One region of the Variovorax durovernensis genome, then DNA from elsewhere that is predicted to be linked to it. Evidence: riboswitches for the same ligand, from Rfam matches in the RefSeq annotation. Region 1 holds a riboswitch; the other holds the start of a gene.
What was found. Region 1 has a riboswitch for manganese ahead of mntP (manganese efflux pump MntP). Riboswitches for the same ligand answer to the same signal wherever they lie in the genome.
Positions count from the first base shown of each region.

Region 2: another riboswitch for manganese. It lies ahead of ACWV14_RS31950 (TMEM165/GDT1 family protein); the one in region 1 lies ahead of mntP (manganese efflux pump MntP).

Region 1 covers NZ_CDRNCW010000001.1:3,371,074-3,379,980, forward strand. Annotated here, with positions in the region: gene ACWV14_RS16015 (glutathione S-transferase family protein) at 1-139, shown strand, start outside; gene ACWV14_RS16020 (SDR family oxidoreductase) at 241-1,146, shown strand; gene ACWV14_RS16025 (FMN-dependent NADH-azoreductase) at 1,151-1,822, opposite strand; gene ACWV14_RS16030 (LysR substrate-binding domain-containing protein) at 1,956-2,861, shown strand; gene ACWV14_RS16035 (hypothetical protein) at 3,049-3,237, opposite strand; yybP-ykoY riboswitch at 3,460-3,632, shown strand; gene mntP (manganese efflux pump MntP) at 3,645-4,214, shown strand; gene ACWV14_RS16045 (hypothetical protein) at 4,257-4,883, shown strand; gene ACWV14_RS16050 (hypothetical protein) at 5,052-5,255, shown strand; gene ACWV14_RS16055 (LysR substrate-binding domain-containing protein) at 5,280-6,224, opposite strand; gene ACWV14_RS16060 (FMN-dependent NADH-azoreductase) at 6,329-7,015, shown strand; gene ACWV14_RS16065 (diguanylate cyclase domain-containing protein) at 7,366-8,907, shown strand, end outside.
Region 2 covers NZ_CDRNCW010000001.1:6,719,874-6,728,780, forward strand. Annotated here, with positions in the region: gene ACWV14_RS31930 (ion transporter) at 1-710, shown strand, start outside; gene ACWV14_RS31935 (IMPACT family protein) at 655-1,242, opposite strand; gene metW (methionine biosynthesis protein MetW) at 1,279-1,869, opposite strand; gene metX (homoserine O-succinyltransferase MetX) at 1,866-3,113, opposite strand; gene ACWV14_RS31950 (TMEM165/GDT1 family protein) at 3,332-3,895, opposite strand; yybP-ykoY riboswitch at 3,915-4,093, opposite strand; gene ACWV14_RS31955 (RNA recognition motif domain-containing protein) at 4,353-4,898, shown strand; gene ACWV14_RS31960 (SDR family oxidoreductase) at 4,982-5,767, opposite strand; gene lptC (LPS export ABC transporter periplasmic protein LptC) at 5,795-6,457, opposite strand; gene ACWV14_RS31970 (KdsC family phosphatase) at 6,454-7,002, opposite strand; gene ACWV14_RS31975 (KpsF/GutQ family sugar-phosphate isomerase) at 7,002-8,003, opposite strand; gene ACWV14_RS31980 (monovalent cation:proton antiporter-2 (CPA2) family protein) at 8,094-8,907, shown strand, end outside.

The DNA.
Region 1 (8,907 bases):
CGGCCTCGAAGAGACGCCAGGCACGCTGGTCGCGGCCACGCGCACGCACTACACGCTGGAGCGTACCGGCGAGCGCGTTGGAACGGTGCATGTGCACTTTCCGCGCATCGGCTATGTGCTGAAGAAGGCGGACGCCTGAGCCCGTGCGGCGGGCACCTTCGTGACTGCGCCCGCGCGCTTTCCGTATTTCAATAGCGCCTTCAACGTCAGAGACATTCAACAAAAGAAGGACACCGGCAAATGATTCAGGACTTCAAGGGCAAGACCGCCGTTCTCACCGGCGCGGGCTCGGGCTTCGGACTCGAATGCGCGCGCATCGGCGCGGCGCGCGGCATGAACCTCGTGCTGGTCGACGTGCAGCAGGACGCCCTCGACAAGGCGAAGGCCGAGATGGAAGCCGCCGGCGTGCAGGTGCTGGCGCGCAAGGTCGACGTGTCCGACGCGGCGCAGATGGAAGCGCTGGCCGCCGCCGTGAAGGAACGCTTCGGCGCGCCTCACTTCGTGTTCAACAACGCGGGCGTGGGCGCCGGCGGCCTGGTGTGGGAGAACACCGTGGCCGACTGGGAATGGGTGCTGGGCGTCGACCTGTGGGGCGTGATCCACGGCGTGCGCCTGTTCACGCCGATGATGCTCGAAGCCGCCGCCAAGGACCCGTCCTATCGCGGCCACATCACCAACACCGCCAGCATGGCCGGCCTGCTCACCCCGCCAAACATGGGCATCTACAACGCCGCCAAGGCAGCCGTCGTGAGCCTGACGGAGACGATGTACCAGGACCTGAACCTCGTCACCGACCAGATCGGCGCGAGCCTGCTGTGCCCTTACTTCGTGCCCACCGGCATCACGAGCAGCGAACGCAACCGCCCCAACGCGCCGAAGGACAGCGAACTCACCAAGAGCCAGCTCATCGGCCAGGCCATGAGCAACAAGGCGGTGAGCAGCGGCAAGATCACGGCGGCCGAAGTGGCGGCCAAGGTGTTCGAGGCCATCAGCGACAACCAGTTCTACGTGTTCAGCCATCCGAAGGCGCTGGGCAACGTGCGCAGCCGCATGGAGAACATCGTGTCGGTCACGAACCCGGCCGACCCGTTCCTCGAACGGCCGGAAATCGGGCAGAAGCTGCGCGAGCAACTGCGCTCGGCCTGATTCTTCAGGCCGCGGCCTGCAGCTCACCCACCAGCGTCTCGACGCGGGCTAGCGCGGCGGCGATCGACCGGTCGAGCAGGTCGCCGTGGTCTTCGGCGTGCTCGATACCCACGCTGTGCATTTCGGTGAGCCCCAGCAGTGCCAGCGGGGCGGTGATGCCGGGTGTCAGCAAGTCCATTCCCGCCTGGAACTCGCCGGGCCCGTAGCCGCTGCTGCCGCATGAAGTGAGCAGCACCGTGCGGCGACGGCGCTCTGCCAGCAGCGGCACGTAAGGGTTGTCGCGGGTTCGGTCGAAGTCGAAGGTCGCGCCGATGCGCACGATGTTGTCGATCCACGACTTCAGCGGCGCCGGCATTCCGAAGTTGTACATCGGCACGCCGATCACGAGCAGGTCGGCGCGGCGGACTTCGGCGATCAGCGTGTCGCTTTCCGCGAGCACTGCATGCATCCAGGGCTCGCGCTCGGCGGCCGGGGTGTAGCCCGAGGCGATCCATTCGCCGGTAACGTGGCCCGGCGGCGTGGCGCCGATGTCGCGGTAGATCACCTCGTCGTCCGGCCGTGCGGCACGCCAGGCTGATACGAAATGCCGGCTGAGCCTGCGCGAGTGCGATCCGTGGGCATGCGTGCCAGAAAAACCGGGGCGGGCGCTGGCGTCGATGTGGAGCAGGGTGGTCATGGTCGGATCCTCTTCGTTGCTTGGTGGGATGAAGCTGTTTCAGCTGTCTGCTTGACACGGTTCTCAATTTATCCAAGCATCCGGAGCGCAACAAACGATGATTTCTTTGCATTGCTGAAAAATTAATTCATTCATGAGCAATCTGCGCCAACTCCCGCCACTGGCGTCGCTGCGTGCCTTCGAGGCGGCAGCGCGGCATTGCAGCGCCAAGCTCGCGGCCAGCGAGTTGTCGGTCACGCCTACAGCCATCAGCCATCAGGTGCGGCAACTGGAAGACTCGCTCGGCGTCGCGCTCTTCATTCGCCAGCCGAGGCAACTGGTGCTCACGCCGCAGGGGCGCGAGTTGCAGGCGGTGCTGAGCGAATCGTTCAATGCAATGGCAAATGCCGTGGCACGGCTTCGGGCACCGCCGCAGCGGCAGGCCATCACACTCTCGGCCACGCCGGCCGTTGCGGCTCGCTGGCTGCTGCCGAGGGTCGGTGCCTTGCGGGCGCTGCATCCGAAGCTGGACTTGCGCATCCACGCATCGCACGAAGCGGTGGCGCTCGACGGCGTCACCGCCGACATCGCCATCCGCTACGGACGCGGGCAGTGGCCGGGCATGGTGGCCGAGAAGCTGTTCGACAACGTGTTTGCGCCAGCGTGCAGCCCCGTGCTCAAGCTGAAAAAGCGGGGCGACCTGACACGGCACATGCTGCTGCACTTCGCGTTGCCCGGCAGCAGGAGCCAGCCGGGCACTTGGACCGCATGGCAGGAGCAGGCGCAGGTGCCCGGACTCGATGTGTCGGCGGGACCGGTGTTCTCGGACGAGACACACACCGTGTCGGCCGCGCTGCAGGGCCAGGGCGTGGCGCTGATGAGCCTGGCGCTGATTGCGGACGAACTGCGTGCGGGCAACCTGGTGAAGCCTTTCGGCCCGGAGCTGCCCGGGTTGCCATTCCATCTGGTGTGCCCCGAGGCGCGGCGATCGGAGCCCGCAGTGGCGGCGGTGTTCGAGTGGGTGAGAAGTCTGCAGCCGCTGGACGGAAGCGGGGCATGAGGAAGCACAAAGAAAAACCCGCCGTGGCGGGTCAAGAGCAGCCCTGGAGGAGGGAGGAGAGGAATGGGCTGCTGCGGATGATTGTCCGAACCGAAACTTATGCGACGCTTAAGTGCGGCAGGTTCTGAAGGCGCTGTCGCTGCCCTTCGCTTCGCAACGCATCGGCCCGATCCTCGACGCTACCGCTTTACCAGTTGCTCGAACACCCTGACCAGGGCTGCCGCGGGCGCAACAACCGATTCGCCACGAGTTGGTCGCGTGCGGCCGCATGGAGCGGGAACAGTACCGCCTTGACTTTTTCCACATGCGCCTTGAGCAGCAGGGCTTGCTTCTCGGGCGGAGAAGCCTCCCGCGCGTTGTCCAGCGCGGCGATCATGTCCTTGAAGCGCAGGTTGTAGGCGCCCGACGCGAGGGCGTCGGCTCTGCCGGTCCAGGCTTGCGCGTCCTTGGGGTCAAGCCGGCAACGAGAACCATGGAGATTTCAGCAGGTTGAAAGTAGGCCGGGGCGACGACCTGACGGCGATCGAATGTAGCAAAGCCCTACAGCCAGAACAGGCGCTGTCACAGAGCCCGTGCAAGCAGGCAATTAGAATCGCCGCTCCCTTGGGGAGTAGCCGGCTTCCGGACTTCGGAAGCGCTCACGTCAACATACTCGGTTCGCACCTCGCGACCGTGGCGTGAGCAGCCGAAAGGTTGGCGAGACCAGCGGTGTACGGACGCGGCTTTGGCCGGCGGGTTCGTGCGCCGCGGCGTCTTGAACCGGCCTTGCTTGCTACTTCCAACATGAACATCGCCTCCACGATCCTTCTTGCATTCGCCATGTCGACGGATGCTTTCGCCGCTGCTGTCGGCAAGGGCGCAGCACTGCGCAAACCCTCCTGGCGCGAAGCCTTGCGCACGGGCGTCATCTTCGGCGTCATCGAGGCGATAACGCCTGTCATCGGCTGGGCTGCCGGCCTGGCCGCCGCCAGTTACGTCGAGCGGTGGGACCACTGGATCGCGGTCACGCTGCTCAGCGTGCTGGGGCTGCGAATGATCTGGGAGGGCTGCGGCACGCCCGACGCGGTGGACGACAAGCCCAACCGCAACTCCTTCTGGACCCTGGCCATCACCGGTTTCGCGACCAGCATCGACGCGATGGCCGTGGGCGTCGGGCTAGCCTTCATCAACGTCAACATAGCCTGGACCGCGCTCGCCATCGGCCTTGCCACGCTGACGATGGTGACGCTTGGCGTGATGGTGGGACGCGTGCTGGGCGCCGTCGTCGGCAAGCGCGCGGAGATCGTCGGCGGCGTGCTGCTGATCGGGATCGGGTTCTTCATCCTCTACGAACATCTGAACGGGCTGGCCTGAGGCTTGCAGGATACCGGGCCACAGGCAAGAGAGTCCACGCACATGAGCATCGAGCATCCTCTCGGAGAAATCACGATTCTGACGGGAGCCGAGGTGGTACGCCGTCGGCCCGGGATGTATTTCGATCTCGGTGATGGCGATCTTGCAGCCACGCTCGTGATGCAGGCGCTGTGCCATGCCATCGACGATGCCATGGACGGCTGTTGTACGGCCATTCATCTGCAAGTGGACGGCTCTTGCGTGAAGGTGTGGTACGACAGTGGCATGCCCCTGGAGCCCGCACCCGGGCACCCTGGTGGGACCATCGCTGAAATGTTCCTCACGATTCATGCTGCGTGCCATTCGCACAAGAAGCACATCGAGGTGGGCTCCGAGTTCTGCCGTATCGGCCTTGCCGTTCTCAATGCTGCCTGCAGCGAGCTGACGGCGAAGATCGCGCAAGGCGGAAAGTCCGCGTCGTTGCGTTTTGTTCGCGGCAATCTGTGCGAGCCGGTGATGCTCGAACCGACGCAGGAGCGAGACGGAACCCTGCTGCGTTTCACGCTCGACGCGGGCGTGATCGGGGATGCCGTTGTTCCCCGGGAGGCCGCGCTGCGTCGCGCGATCGAAGCGTTGCTTGTGAAAATGCCGGAGCTGGCTGTTTCATTGGCCTACGGTACCGCTTCATGAACGGGGCGGCGTTCGCCAACACCCGACGAAGGTATTGCATGAAAATGCAAATAAGTCACAAATTCGGCCCATTTCAGATCCGGCGTCCACGCTGCTCAGGAGAAGCCCCGAGCAAGTCTTGAGTACCTAAAGACTACGATCCAGGGAATAAGACAGCCAAGGATCTCCATGGAGACGTACCCGACCCTTCGCCAGGCCACCGGCGTTGCCCGCATTCTCAGCAAGCGCTCGTCCTGCACCATCGTCGTCTACCGGCAAGCGGAGGGGAAGTTCGTGGCAGCGCATTCGACCGATCGGGTAGAGGGAATCATCGAAGGCGTGTACCGCGACGGGTATGTCGTTCCAACGCTCCTGAGCAAGACCGAGCGCTGACGTTGCGCAGCGCCGGTCAGGTCTTCAGGCCAAGCCTTCTGCCGGGCCTGGAGCCTGCGACCCGATCCACTCCCACACCGCACGAACCGCCGGCTCTCGCTCCCGTCCGTTCGCGGTCGCAAGAAAGTAGCTTCCCGTGTCGAGCGCCGGCCCGAACGGCTGCACCAGCGCGCCATTGCGCAGTTCTTCCGCCGAGAGCGTCAGGCTCAGCAGCGCGACACCGTGTCCGCCGAGCGCTGCGAGCATTGCATGCGTCTCGTCGGAGAACGACAGGCCCGACGGGGCCTTCGCCGTGCGTACATGCCGCTGCGCGATGCCTGCTTCCTTGAACCAGCGCGGCCACAGCGCCGGTGCAAGCGCCTGCGGCTGCCAGCTGCAATGAATCAACTGGTGCTTCGGCAGATCGGCCATGCGCTTGAGTCCCAGCATCGGGCTGCACATCGGCGCATAGCGCTCCGGCATCAGTTCGCGCACCGTGAGTCCGGGCCAGTTGCCACTGCCGGAGCGCACCGCGATGTCGGCGTCGCCGCGTGCGAGGTCGACCAGCGTATCGCTCGCGTGCAGCCGCAATTCGATGCCGGGGCAGGCCTCGCGGAACGCGGCCATGCGTGGCAACAACCAGCGGGCTGCAAAAGCGGTGTTGGTGGTCAGCGTGACCTGTGGTGATTTGGTGGGACGGCGCAGCTTGTCGATGCCGGCCTCGAGCACGTCGAAACCCATGCGAAGGTCGTCGAAAAGCCTCTGGCCGGCGGGCGTCAGCGCGAGCTGCCGTGTGAGGCGGCGGAACAACGGCTGCCCCAGCGTGTCTTCGAGTGCGCGCACCTGATGGCTGATGGCCGAGGGGGTGACCGAGAGTTCGAGGGCCGCGCGCTGGAAGCTCAGGTGCGCTGCCGCGGCCTCGAAGGCACGCAGCGAGAGCAGTGGCGGCAGCTGGCGGGCGGCGCGGATGGATGAGCCAATCTCGTTCATTCGAAGAGAAACGATCGTTTGTAGTGGAAGCGCTCCAAACCTAGATTGGAGGCCCGTGCAGTCATTCCGACAGCGCTCCACAAGATACATCCGTTCATCCATCCATGCCACTGAATCTTCTTCACATCGACGCCAGCGCGCGTCCCGGCCACTCCGGCATCGACCCCCACGGCTCGCACACGCGGCGTCTTTCCGCACGCTTCGTCGAACGTTGGCGCCGGTCGCGGCCCGATGACAACATCGACTATCTCGACGTCGGCCTGCAGCCGCCGGCGCATGTCGACAGCCGGTGGATCCACGCCGCCTTCACGCCACCGGCCGCGCGCGAACCATGGATGGCCGGCGTGCTCGCCGAGAGCGATCGGCTGGTCGACCAGCTCGTTGCCGCCGACCTCATCGTGGTGGGCCTGCCGATGTACAACTTCAGCGTGCCGTCGCAGTTCAAGGCATGGATCGACAACATCGTGCGCGTGGGCCGCACCTTCGGCTTCGACCGTTCGCGTGGCGCGGTGCCTTATTGGCCAATGCTGGCCGAGGCGGGCAAGTGCGCGGTGCTGCTGGGCGCGCGCGGAGACCACGGCTACGACGCGGGCGGCCGCGTTGCGCACCACAACCACACGGAGAGCAGCGTGCGTTCGGCCTTCGAATACATCGGCATTACCGATGTGCTCGAAGCGGCGGTGGAGTCGGACGAGTTCGGCGGCGAGCAGCTGGCGCAGTCGATGCGACAAGCGCAGGAGCGTGTGGACACGCTGGTCGACGCGCTGCTGCGCTCGCACGCCGCGGCTTGACGTGATGCCGCGGTTCGTGCGCCGGGCGCCCGCAGCCATTTAGCCAAGTGCCCAAACAGTCGTGCAGCAAATCGACTGTCCGGTGCGTAAAATTGACTGGAGGAAAAAAGTATTCGAAGCGCTTGCGTCCGCACCCCGGCGCAAGATTCCCGCGCCGACCGTCGTACGTTCCCTGTGCCGAAAGCCTTTGGCCCCGGAACCGTGCAAGGCGAACAGGTGTGGCTTGCAAGCTCTATCGTCGCATGCTGAACGCCCCGATACTCTCGCCGGAGACTCCCGCTGCACACGCCTCGGCAGCTTGAACAAGACCAATAATGAATCCCTCGGGCCCTTCGAAACTGCGCTTCGGCTTGCACACACGCCTCAGTCTCGGGGTGGCGGCGGTGGTTCTCACCGCCACCTTCACAATCGCGACCTGCGCGCTGCATTTCGTCAAGTCCAGCCTGCGAGCCTCCATCGCCGGCGAGCAGCTTGCCCGGGTGTCCGCGGTCGCGGACGCGATCGACCAGAAACTGAGCAGCCGCCGCATCCTGCTGCAGACTTTGGGCGACAGCGTGGTGGCCCAGGACTTCAAGGACGCCGAGCCGCTGCAGGCTTTTCTGGAGAAGCACGCGGCGCTCAAGCAGGCCTTCGACAACGTCGCGTTCATCGACATGGAAGGCAACCTGGTCGCCAGCCAGAACGGCGCGGTGCCCATCGGCAGCGTGAACATCAAGGACCGCGCCTACTTCCAGCAGACGGTGGCGTCCAAGGCGGGCATCATTTCCCAGCCCTACCGCAACCGCCTGAACGGCCTGGCGCAGGTGGCGATCACCGAGCCGGTGCTCGACAGTGCAGGGCAGGTGCGCTACGTCATTTCCGGAGCCATCAACCTCAAGGACCGCAACGTCCTGGGCGCGCTCGCCGAGGTCAAGATCGGCAAGACGGGGTACCTGTTCATCACGACCACCGACGGCATCGTGATCGATCATCCGCGTACTTCGCGCATCCTGAACCACGTGCAGGCCGACGGCGGGGCCGGCCCGCAGGTGCTGCGCGCAATCTCGGGCTTCGAGGGCACGAGCGAAGGCGTCGACGAGCACGGCGTGCCCAGCCTCTACGCCTTCGACCGCACCGAGCAGACGAACTGGATCGTCGGCTCGATGTACCCGAGCGCCGAGGCCTTCGCCCGTGTCGACGCCATCGAGCGTGCCGCGTGGATCGGTGCCGTGCTGCTGGCGCTGACCGCGGGCGCGCTGGCGCTGGGCGTGGTGCGCCGGCAACTGCGGCCGCTCGCCGAGCTGCACCGCCACATGCAGGTGGCGCAGCAGTCTCCCCACGAGATCGAGGCGCCGATGCAGTACGCGCACGACGAAATCGGCGATCTCGCCCGCACCTTCGACGAACTGATGAAGCAGCGCCGCGCGATCGAGCAGAGCCTGGCGCACAGCGAGGCGCAGGTTCGCACCATTGCGGACAACATTCCCGCGATGGTCTCGCACATCGATGCGTCGCTGCGCTACACCTTCGTCAATGCGCACGTGCGCGCGCTGCACAACAACGCGCCGCTGGTCGGCCGCTCGATGCCCGAAGTGCGCGGCCAGCGCGACTTCGCACTGGTGGAGCCGCACATCGCGCGCGCGCTGGCCGGCGAGGCCGTGATCATCGAGAAGCCCGGGGACGCCGCGCTGGGCATCGGCAATCGCACTTTCAAGGCGCACTACATTCCCGACATCGACGCCGACGGCGTGGTGCGCGGCGTGTTCTCCATGACCTTCGACATCACGGAGGAAGTGACCATCCACAAGGCGCTGACCGAGCAGGAAAAGCGGCTGCGCGACGTGACCGACAGCATTCCCGCGCTGGTCGGCTACTTCGACCGCAACCAGAATTGCCTGTTCGGCAACATCCGG
Region 2 (8,907 bases), 3.3 Mb from region 1:
GCCCGGTGTTCAACGCGCTCGAATGGGTGTTCACCATCCTGTTCACGCTGGAGTACATCGCGCGGCTGTGCTGCGTGAACAAGCCGCTGCGCTATGCGCTGAGCTTCTACGGCGTGATCGACCTGCTCGCGCTGCTGCCGACCTTCCTGGTGGCCCTCGCGCCCGAACTGGCCTACCTGATCGACGTGCGCATCCTGCGCCTCTTGCGCGTGTTCCGCATCTTCAAGCTGTCGCGCTACTCGGTGGAGTACCGCGCGCTGGTGATGGCCGTGGCGTCGAGCCGGCGCAAGATCACCGTGTTCGTCGGCTTCGTGATGCTGGTGGTGCTGGTGATGGGCACGCTGATGTACGTGGTCGAAGGGCCCGAGCACGGCTTCACGAGCATTCCGGTGGCCATCTACTGGGCCATCTCGACGATGGCCACCGTGGGCTTCGGCGACCTCGTGCCCAAGACCGACCTGGGCCGCGCGATCGCCTCGGTGATGATGCTGCTGGGCTGGGGCGTGCTGGCGGTGCCCACGGGCATCGTGACGGCAGAAATGGCACGGCGCGGGCCGAACGACGAAGCTGTGCCCGTGCCTGTGGCGCAACGCGGTGTTCTTGCGATGACGGCGCCCGAGCCCGCGTCCGCGCCTGCGGTGCCGGCGAAGCGGATTACTCCGTCGGCCAGGCGACGCGCCCTTGCGCAGCATCGCCGAGGCGGGCGATGAACGCATCGGCATCAGGCTCGGGGAGCGTGAAGACGAAGCGCACGTCGTCGCCGTGCTGCACGCTCTCGAGCACCGCGCCGGCCGAGGCGAGTTCACGCCGCACCAGCCCTTCGAGCGCGTAGGGCACGATGCATCGCAGGCTGCGCTGGCGCAGCAGCGGCACGAGCGTGGCGCCGAGCAGGGCTTGCGCCACCGCGTCCGTGTAGGCCCGCACGAGGCCGCCGGCACCGAGCTTCACGCCGCCGAAATAGCGCACCACGGTCGCGAGCGCGCCTTCGACCTGCTGGTGGCGCAGCACCTCCAGCATCGGCCGTCCCGCGGTGCCACCGGGCTCGCCGTCGTCGTTCGCGGCCGACTGGCCACCTGCCATCAAGGCCCAGCACACGTGCGCCGCGGCGGGATGCTCTGCGCGCAACGAGGCGACCACGGCCAGTGCAGCCGCGCGGTCGGCCACCGGCTGCACGCAGCCGATGAAGCGGCTTTTCTTGATGAGCAGTTCGCTGTGAACCGGCTGCGCCAGCGTGAAGCTCATGCGTTGCGGTCCACGTCCATCACGTGCATCAGGGGCTCAGCCGCCGCCGCGCTCGAACTTGAAGACCGCGGTGCCGGCGCGCGCATTCGGCAGCCAGCGCACGTCGCGGCCGTCCTGCAGGCCGAAGGCGTCGAGCACGCGCAGATTGTTCTTGCCGGCCAGCACTTCGAAGTCCTTGAAGGTGCCGACGCGGATGTTGGGCGTGTCGTACCACTGGTAGGGCAGGCGGCGCGTCACCGGCATGCGGCCGCGCGCCACGCTCAGGCGGTTGGGCCAGTGCGCGAAGTTGGGAAAGGCGACTATGCCGATGCGCCCCACGCGCGCGGTCTCGCGCAGCATCACCTCGGCATTTCGCAGGTGCTGCAGCGTGTCGATCTGCAGCACCACGTCGAACGAAGCGTCGTCGAACATCGACAGGCCTTCGTCGAGGTTGAGCTGGATCACGTCGACGCCGCGGCGCACGCACTGCAGCACGTTGCCGTCGGCAATTTCCACGCCGTAGCCGGTGCAGCCGCGCTCGCGCTGCAGCAGGTCGAGCAGGGCGCCGTCGCCGCAGCCGAGGTCGAGCACGCGCGAGCCCTTGGGCACCAGCTCCGCGATCAATCGTTGATGTTCGAGGTCGCTCATGCAGTAGTACTCCCCCCCAGGCTTGCCGCTTCGAGTGCTGCGCCAACCCCCTTCAGGGGGCCCGCGCCTTGGGGCGGCCCGGCGGCGCTCGTCTCCTTGGCGACGCGCTCGAAGTAGGAGCGCACCACGCCCATGTAGCGCACGTCGTCGAGCAGGAAGGCGTCGTGGCCGTGCGGCGCGTCGATCTCGGCGTAGCTCACGTTGCGGCGGTTGTCGAGCAGCGCCTTCACGAGTTCGCGGCTGCGCGCGGGCGAGAAGCGCCAGTCGGTCTTGAAGCTCACGAGCAGGAACTTGGCCGTGGCATTGGCGAACGCGGTGCTGAGCTTGCCGCCGTGGCTGCGCGCGGGGTCGAAGTAGTCGAGCGCGCGAGTGATGAGCAGGTAAGTGTTGGCGTCGAAGTACTCGCTGAACTTGTCGCCCTGGTAGCGCAGGTAGCTTTCGATCTGGAACTCGACGTCTTGCGTGGAGTAGCGGTAGTCGAGCCCCGCGGCCTCGCCTTCGACGGCGCTGCGCAGGATGCGGCCGAACTTCGCGTTCATCACGTCGTCGCTGAGGTAGGTGATGTGGCCGATCATCCGCGCGATGCGCAGGCCGCGCTTGGGCACCACGCCGTGCTCGTAGAAATGGCCGCCATGGAAGTCGGGGTCGGTGACGATGGCGCGGCGCGCAACCTCGTTGAAGGCGATGTTCTCGGCCGTGAGGTTGGGCGCGCTGGCCACCACCACGGCGTGGCGCACGCGATCGGGGTACTGCAAGGTCCACGACAGCGCCTGCATGCCGCCGAGGCTGCCGCCCATGACGGCAGCGAGCGTCTTGATGCCGAGCGCGTCGAGCAGGGCGGCCTGGGCGTCGACCCAGTCTTCGACCGTGACCACCGGGAAGTCGGCGCCGTAGACGCGGCCCGTGGCGGGGTTGACGTGCATCGGGCCGGTCGAGCCGAAGCAGGAGCCGAGGTTGTTGACGCCGATCACGAAGAAGCGGTCGGTGTCCACCGGCTTGCCCGGACCCACCATGTTGTCCCACCAGCCCTCGGAGCGGACTTGGCCCTGGTAGACGCCCGCCACGTGGTGCGAGGCGTTGAGCGCATGGCACACCAGCACCGCATTGCTGCGATCGGCGTTCAGGGTGCCGTAGGTTTCGTAGGCGAGCGTGTAGTCGCTGATCGATGCGCCGCTGCGCAGGGCCAGCGGGCCTGCGAACTGCATCGACTGCGAAGTGACGACCAAGGGAGGTGACGACGACATGAATGAAAAACCCGGCCTCGCCAAAAACGAGCCGGGTCTGCCGCGCCTGTCTTTAGCTGGATTTATAAAGCGCCCGCAAGCTGAAGCAAATCGGCGCAGCACGAGTATATCCCCCAGGCTGCGCGCACTGCGTGTCGCTTCGCCAACCCCCTTCGGGGGCAACACCTGCGGCCCGGCGAAGCCGGTTCCGCGGTGTTTCTGGAAGGGGCTCTGCTTTTTTACCAGCCGATGATCATGATCACGCCCAGCACCAGGAAGATCGCGGCGGAGATGCCGTGCACGAGCTTGATCGGCACGCGCCGCACGATCTTCTCGCCGAGCCACACCACCGGCGCGTTGGCCAGCATCATGCCCAGCGTGGTGCCCGCGACCACCCAGAAATAGTCGTGCGTGAAGCGGGCGGCCAGCATGACGGTGGCGATCTGGGTCTTGTCGCCCATCTCGGCGAGGAAGAACGCGATCACGGTGGTGCCAAAGACGCCGAACTTCGACACGCCCGGGGCATCGTCGTCGTCGAGCTTGTCTGGAATCAGCATCCAGACGGCCATCGCGATGAACGAGCCGCCAAGAATCCAGCGCAGCACCTCGGGCCCGAGCCAGCGCGTGATGTAGTTGCCCACGGCACCTGCCAGAGCGTGGTTGATGATGGTGGCGGCGAAGATGCCGAGGACGATGGGCCAGGGTTTCCTGAAGCGGGCTGCGAGCAGAAGGGCCAGGAGTTGGGTCTTGTCGCCCATTTCGGCGAGCGCAACTACGCCGGTTGCAACGAGAAAAGCTTCCATTTTTTGAACGTGGGGTTTCTTGGCCGAAGGACGCAATTGACCGTGCAACACCTTCGGCCATATTCCCGAAGTTACACGGTCAAAGGTCTCGCCAGGTGTTTTCTCACTGCACGCGCCATGTCCTGTGGGGCAGGACAAGTCTGTTGACGCGGGCCCCTCTCGCAAATCGGAAGGCGGCTACTCCCCAATGACGGGCGAGATTCTACCTGTAGCGCCAAGGGCCTCACCTGATCCTGTAAGCGGGCGCTAGCTTTTGATTGTTTTCACAGGCGCTACCTCAAGAAGCAAATTCCTGCTTGCTTTTCGAATATTTCACCCATAATGCACGAGCCTCCCACTTCATTTTGGTGGGGAGGCAGTTCGGTGATCGGTCAGTTTCGCGCGACTCGACGCTCTCGTTTGAGTGATGCTTTCGGGACTCCATCGCTTTTCTTGATGTGTTTATAGGAGTCCCTTGATGGGCAACAAACTGTACGTCGGCAACTTGCCTTACTCGGTGCGCGACGGTGATCTCGAACAGGCCTTCGGCCAGTTCGGCGCAGTGACCAGCGCCAAGGTCATGATGGAGCGCGACACCGGCCGCTCGAAGGGCTTCGGCTTCGTCGAGATGGGCAGTGACGCGGAAGCACAGGCCGCCATCAACGGCATGAACGGCCAGCCCCTGGGCGGCCGCAGCGTCGTCGTCAACGAAGCACGTCCCATGGAAGCTCGTCCCCCGCGTAGCGGTGGCGGCGGCTACGGCGGCGGCGGTGGTGGTTATGGCGGCGGTGGTGGCGGTGGCTACGGCGGCGGCGGTGGTGGCGGCTACGGTGGTGGTGGCGGCGGTGGCCGCTCCGGCGGTGGCGGCGGCTACGGCGGCGGTGGCCGCAGTGGTGGCGGCGGTGGTGGTGGCGACGGCGGTTTCCGCAGCCCCTACGGCGCCGGCCCCCGTGGCGGTGGCGGCGGTGGTCGCAGCGGCGGTGGTGGCGGTGGCTACGGCGGCGGCGGCAACAGCGGCTACTGAGCCCTGCACCTCGAAGCACAAAAAACACAAAAGGCTCCTTCCGGAGCCTTTTTCTTTGGCCGCACGCTTTTCTTCGCGCCCGCTCAGGCCTCGCCGCTTCGCTTCTTGCGCCCGCGCCCCTGCACCGCGCGGTCGAGTACGGCATTCGGCAGCATGCGCATGATCTTGGCGACCACGCCCATCTGCCACGGAATCACGCGGTAGCTCGTGCCGGACTCGATGGCACGCAGCGCCTGGGCGGCAAAGTCCTCGGCCTTCATGAGGAAGGGCATGCCGTAGCGGTTGCCCTGCGTCAACGGCGTGTCGATGTAGCCGGGGCAGAGCGTGACCACCTTCACACCGCTGTTGTGCAGCTCGCCACGCAGGCTCTCACAGTACGCGACCACTCCGGCCTTGCTCGCGCAGTACGCCCCGTGGCCCGGCAGGCCGCGGATGGATGCAACACTGCCGATGCCGACCAGCCGCCCGCTGCCGCGTTGCACCATCGCCCGCACGAAAGGATGGAAGGTTGCAGCCAGCCCGACGTTGTTGGTGGCGAAGGTCTGCGAGAGCACGTCGAGGTCCGAGCGCTCCGCGGTGTCGATGCCGATGCTGATGCCCGCATTGGCGATCACCACGTCGGGCAGCCCCTGCTGCGCGATGCAGTCATTGCCGGCGGCCACGATGCTGTCGGTCTGCGCCACGTCGGCGTTGTAGACCCGGTAGCGGTCCGCGCTCAGCCCGCGCGACTTCGCCCAGGCTTCGATCTCCGCCGTGCGCCGGGCCACCAGCGCCAGCCGATACCCTGCGTCATAGAAGCTCGCGGCCAGGGCCTGGCCGATACCGCTCGACGCGCCGGTAATGAAGACGAGCGGGGCCGAGGTGGTCATGCGTGATCTTTCGGGGTCTTCTCGTTGTCAGCGCTTCTTGGCAGGCGCGGGAGCGGCGGCGGCGGCCGACGGAATCAGCACGCCGCGCACCCGTCCCTTGAGGTTGGCGACGCCGCTCAGGTTGTCGTAGTCGAGCGTGTCACCGGTGAACTGGTCCTTGTCGCGGATCAGCGTGACCGGCTGGTTCGACGTGACGCGCTCGGTGTCGACGAAGGCGTGCAGGAACTCGCCGCGGAACTCCAGGCGCGGCGTGGGCTTGCCATCGGGACCCACCGACGGGTCGCGGATGACGATCGCGTTGCCGAACAGCTGCAGCTCGCTGCCGTCCGAATTCGACAGCCCGCGGTTGGCGGTGGAGCGCGTCACCAGCCCCTCGGGCGAGATGGAGCGCATGCGCACCTTGTCGACCTCGATGGTGTCGGTATCGGGATAGTGCCGGCCTTCGACGCCATACAGCTCGCTGCGCAGGTCGCCGTTCGGCAGGAAGTTCTTGATGACGAAGTCGCGCATGAAGTAGTCGGGCTCATGCGTGGGCGCGGCCTTGGCGGTGGGCTCAAGCAGCTTGGGCGCATTGCGCACCAGCCAGTAGGTGCCGAGCGCGACGGCCGCCGTCAGGATGATCGGCAGGTAGATCGTGGCGCGGTCGAGGACGTCGCGCACCAGGCCCCATGCGCGTTTCACGTTGTTCATGTGTTCGGGCCCCGGGCAGCGTCGAGCATGGCGCGGTACTGGCCGCAGGCGGTGAGAAGCAGGTCGCAGAATTCGCGCGCCGCGCCTTCGCCGCCGCGCGCCTGTGTGACGTAGCGGGCAATGCCGCGCACCTCGGCATGCGCGTTGGCCGGCGCCGCCGCAAAGCCGACGCGCGTGAGCACCGGCAGGTCGGGCCAGTCGTCGCCGATGGCCGCAGCCTGCGCCCATTTGAAGCCCAGCTGGTCGAGCATGGCCTGCGCGGCGGGCAGCTTGTCTTCGGTGCCGTAGCGCACATGCTCGATGCCCAGCGCCTCGAGCCGCACGCGCAGCGGCTTGGAATCGCGCCCGGTGATCACTGCCGGCACGATGCCCGCCCTGCGCAGCAGCTTGAGGCCGTAGCCGTCGAGGATGCTGAAACGCTTGAGCGTTTCGCCGTGTTCGGTGAAGTACACGCCGCCATCGGTCAGCACGCCGTCGATGTCGAAGAAAACGATGCGCACGTCCTGCGCGGCGAGCAAGGTCTCGGCCTGGAACTCGAGCGCCATCAGATGACCTTCGCGCGCATCAGGTCGTTGGTGTTGATCGCACCCACGACCACGCCCGCGCCGTCGATCACGAACAGCCGGGTGATGCCGCACTGCTCCATCAGCTCGGCGGCTTCCACGGCCAGCGCGTCGACGCGGATGGTGCGGGGGTTGTGATGCATCACGTCGGCCGCCTTGGGGCTGCGCAGGTCGGCGCCGGCTTCGATCAGGCGGCGCAGGTCGCCGTCGGTGAATATGCCCGAGGCGCGGCCGTCGGGCTCGACCACCGCGGCGGCGCCGAAGCCCTTGATGCTCATCGCGCGCATCAGCTCGCTGATGGTGGCCGACGGCGGCACGCGCGGCACCTCGTCGCCGGAGCGCATGACGTCGCTCACGTGGGTGAGCAGCTTGCGCCCGAGCGCGCCGCCCGGATGCGAGCGCGCGAAGTCTTCCGAGCCGAAGCCGCGCGCGTCGAGCAGCGCCACGGCCAGCGCGTCGCCCATCGCCATCTGGGCGGTGGTGCTCGCGGTGGGGGCGAGGTTGAGCGGGCAGGCTTCCTTGGACACGCCGGCGTCGATCACGATGTCGGCATGGCGCGCAAGGGTGGATTCGGGACGGCCGGTCATGGCGATCAGGGGCACGCCCTGGCGCTTGACGACCGGCAGGATGACGGTGAGCTCGTCGACCTCGCCGCTGTTGGAGATGGCCAGCACCAGGTCGACCGACTTGATCATTCCGAGATCGCCGTGGCTGGCCTCGGCCGGGTGCACGAACATCGCGGGCGTGCCGGTGGAAGCGAGGGTGGCGGCGATCTTGCGGCCGACGTGGCCGCTCTTGCCCATGCCCATGACGACCACGCGGCCGCGCACTTCGAGGATCTTGCGCACGGCGTCGACGAAGCTCGGCCCGACGCGGGCCTTCAGGCCGGAGACGGCTTCGGCTTCGATGTCGAAAGTGATGCGTGCCCGGGAGAGGATCGCTTCGGGGTCGACCACGGGGGCCGGGACGGGACGGGAGCTCATCGGCCGATTTTACGGGGCGGCCAGTCCGGGGATATACATACGCGCCCCGGCAAAGCCCGGGGCACGGACATTGCTCTAGCATCGGCGCCTATGTCTTCGTTCGATCTCACGCTGTTGTACTTGCTGGCCGCGGTGATCGGCGTGGTGGCCTGCCGCTCCCTGAAGCTGCCGCCCATGCTCGGCTACCTGTCGGCCGGCGTGCTGATCGGCCCGCATGCGCTCGCGCTGGCGCAGAACTCCGAGGGCATCCGGCACCTGGGCGAATTCGGCGTCGTGTTCCTGATGTTCGTGATCGGGCTGGAGTTCAGCCTGCCCAAGCTGCGCGCGATGCGAAAGCACGTATTCGGGCTCGGCCTGCTGCAGGTGCTGCTGACGATGGCCATCGCCACGGTCGGCGCGCTGCTGATCGCGCGGCTGCTGCCGCCGTCATGGCAGCTCGGCTGGCAGACCGCGCTGGCGCTGTCGGGCGCACTCACCATGAGCAGCACCGCCATCGTCATCAAGCTGATGGCCGAGCGGCTGGAGCTCGAGAGCGAGCACGGCAAGCGCGTGATGGGCGTGCTGCTGTTCCAGGACCTGGCGGTGGTGCCGCTGCTGGTGCTGATCCCCGCGCTGGGCGCGCCGCCCGAGGCGCTGGCCAAGGCGCTCGGCCTCGCGCTGCTGAAGGCCACCTTCCTGATCGGCGTGTTGCTCTACGGCGGCCCGCGCGTCATGCGCTGGTGGCTCACGCTGGTGGCGCGGCGGCGCAGCGAGGAACTGTTCATCCTGAACGTGCTGCTGGTGACGCTGGGGCTGGCATGGCTCACCGAGCTGGCCGGCCTGAGCCTGGCGCTGGGCGCGTTCATCGCGGGCATGCTGGTGTCGGAGACCGAATACAAGCACCAGGTCGAGACCGACATCCGTC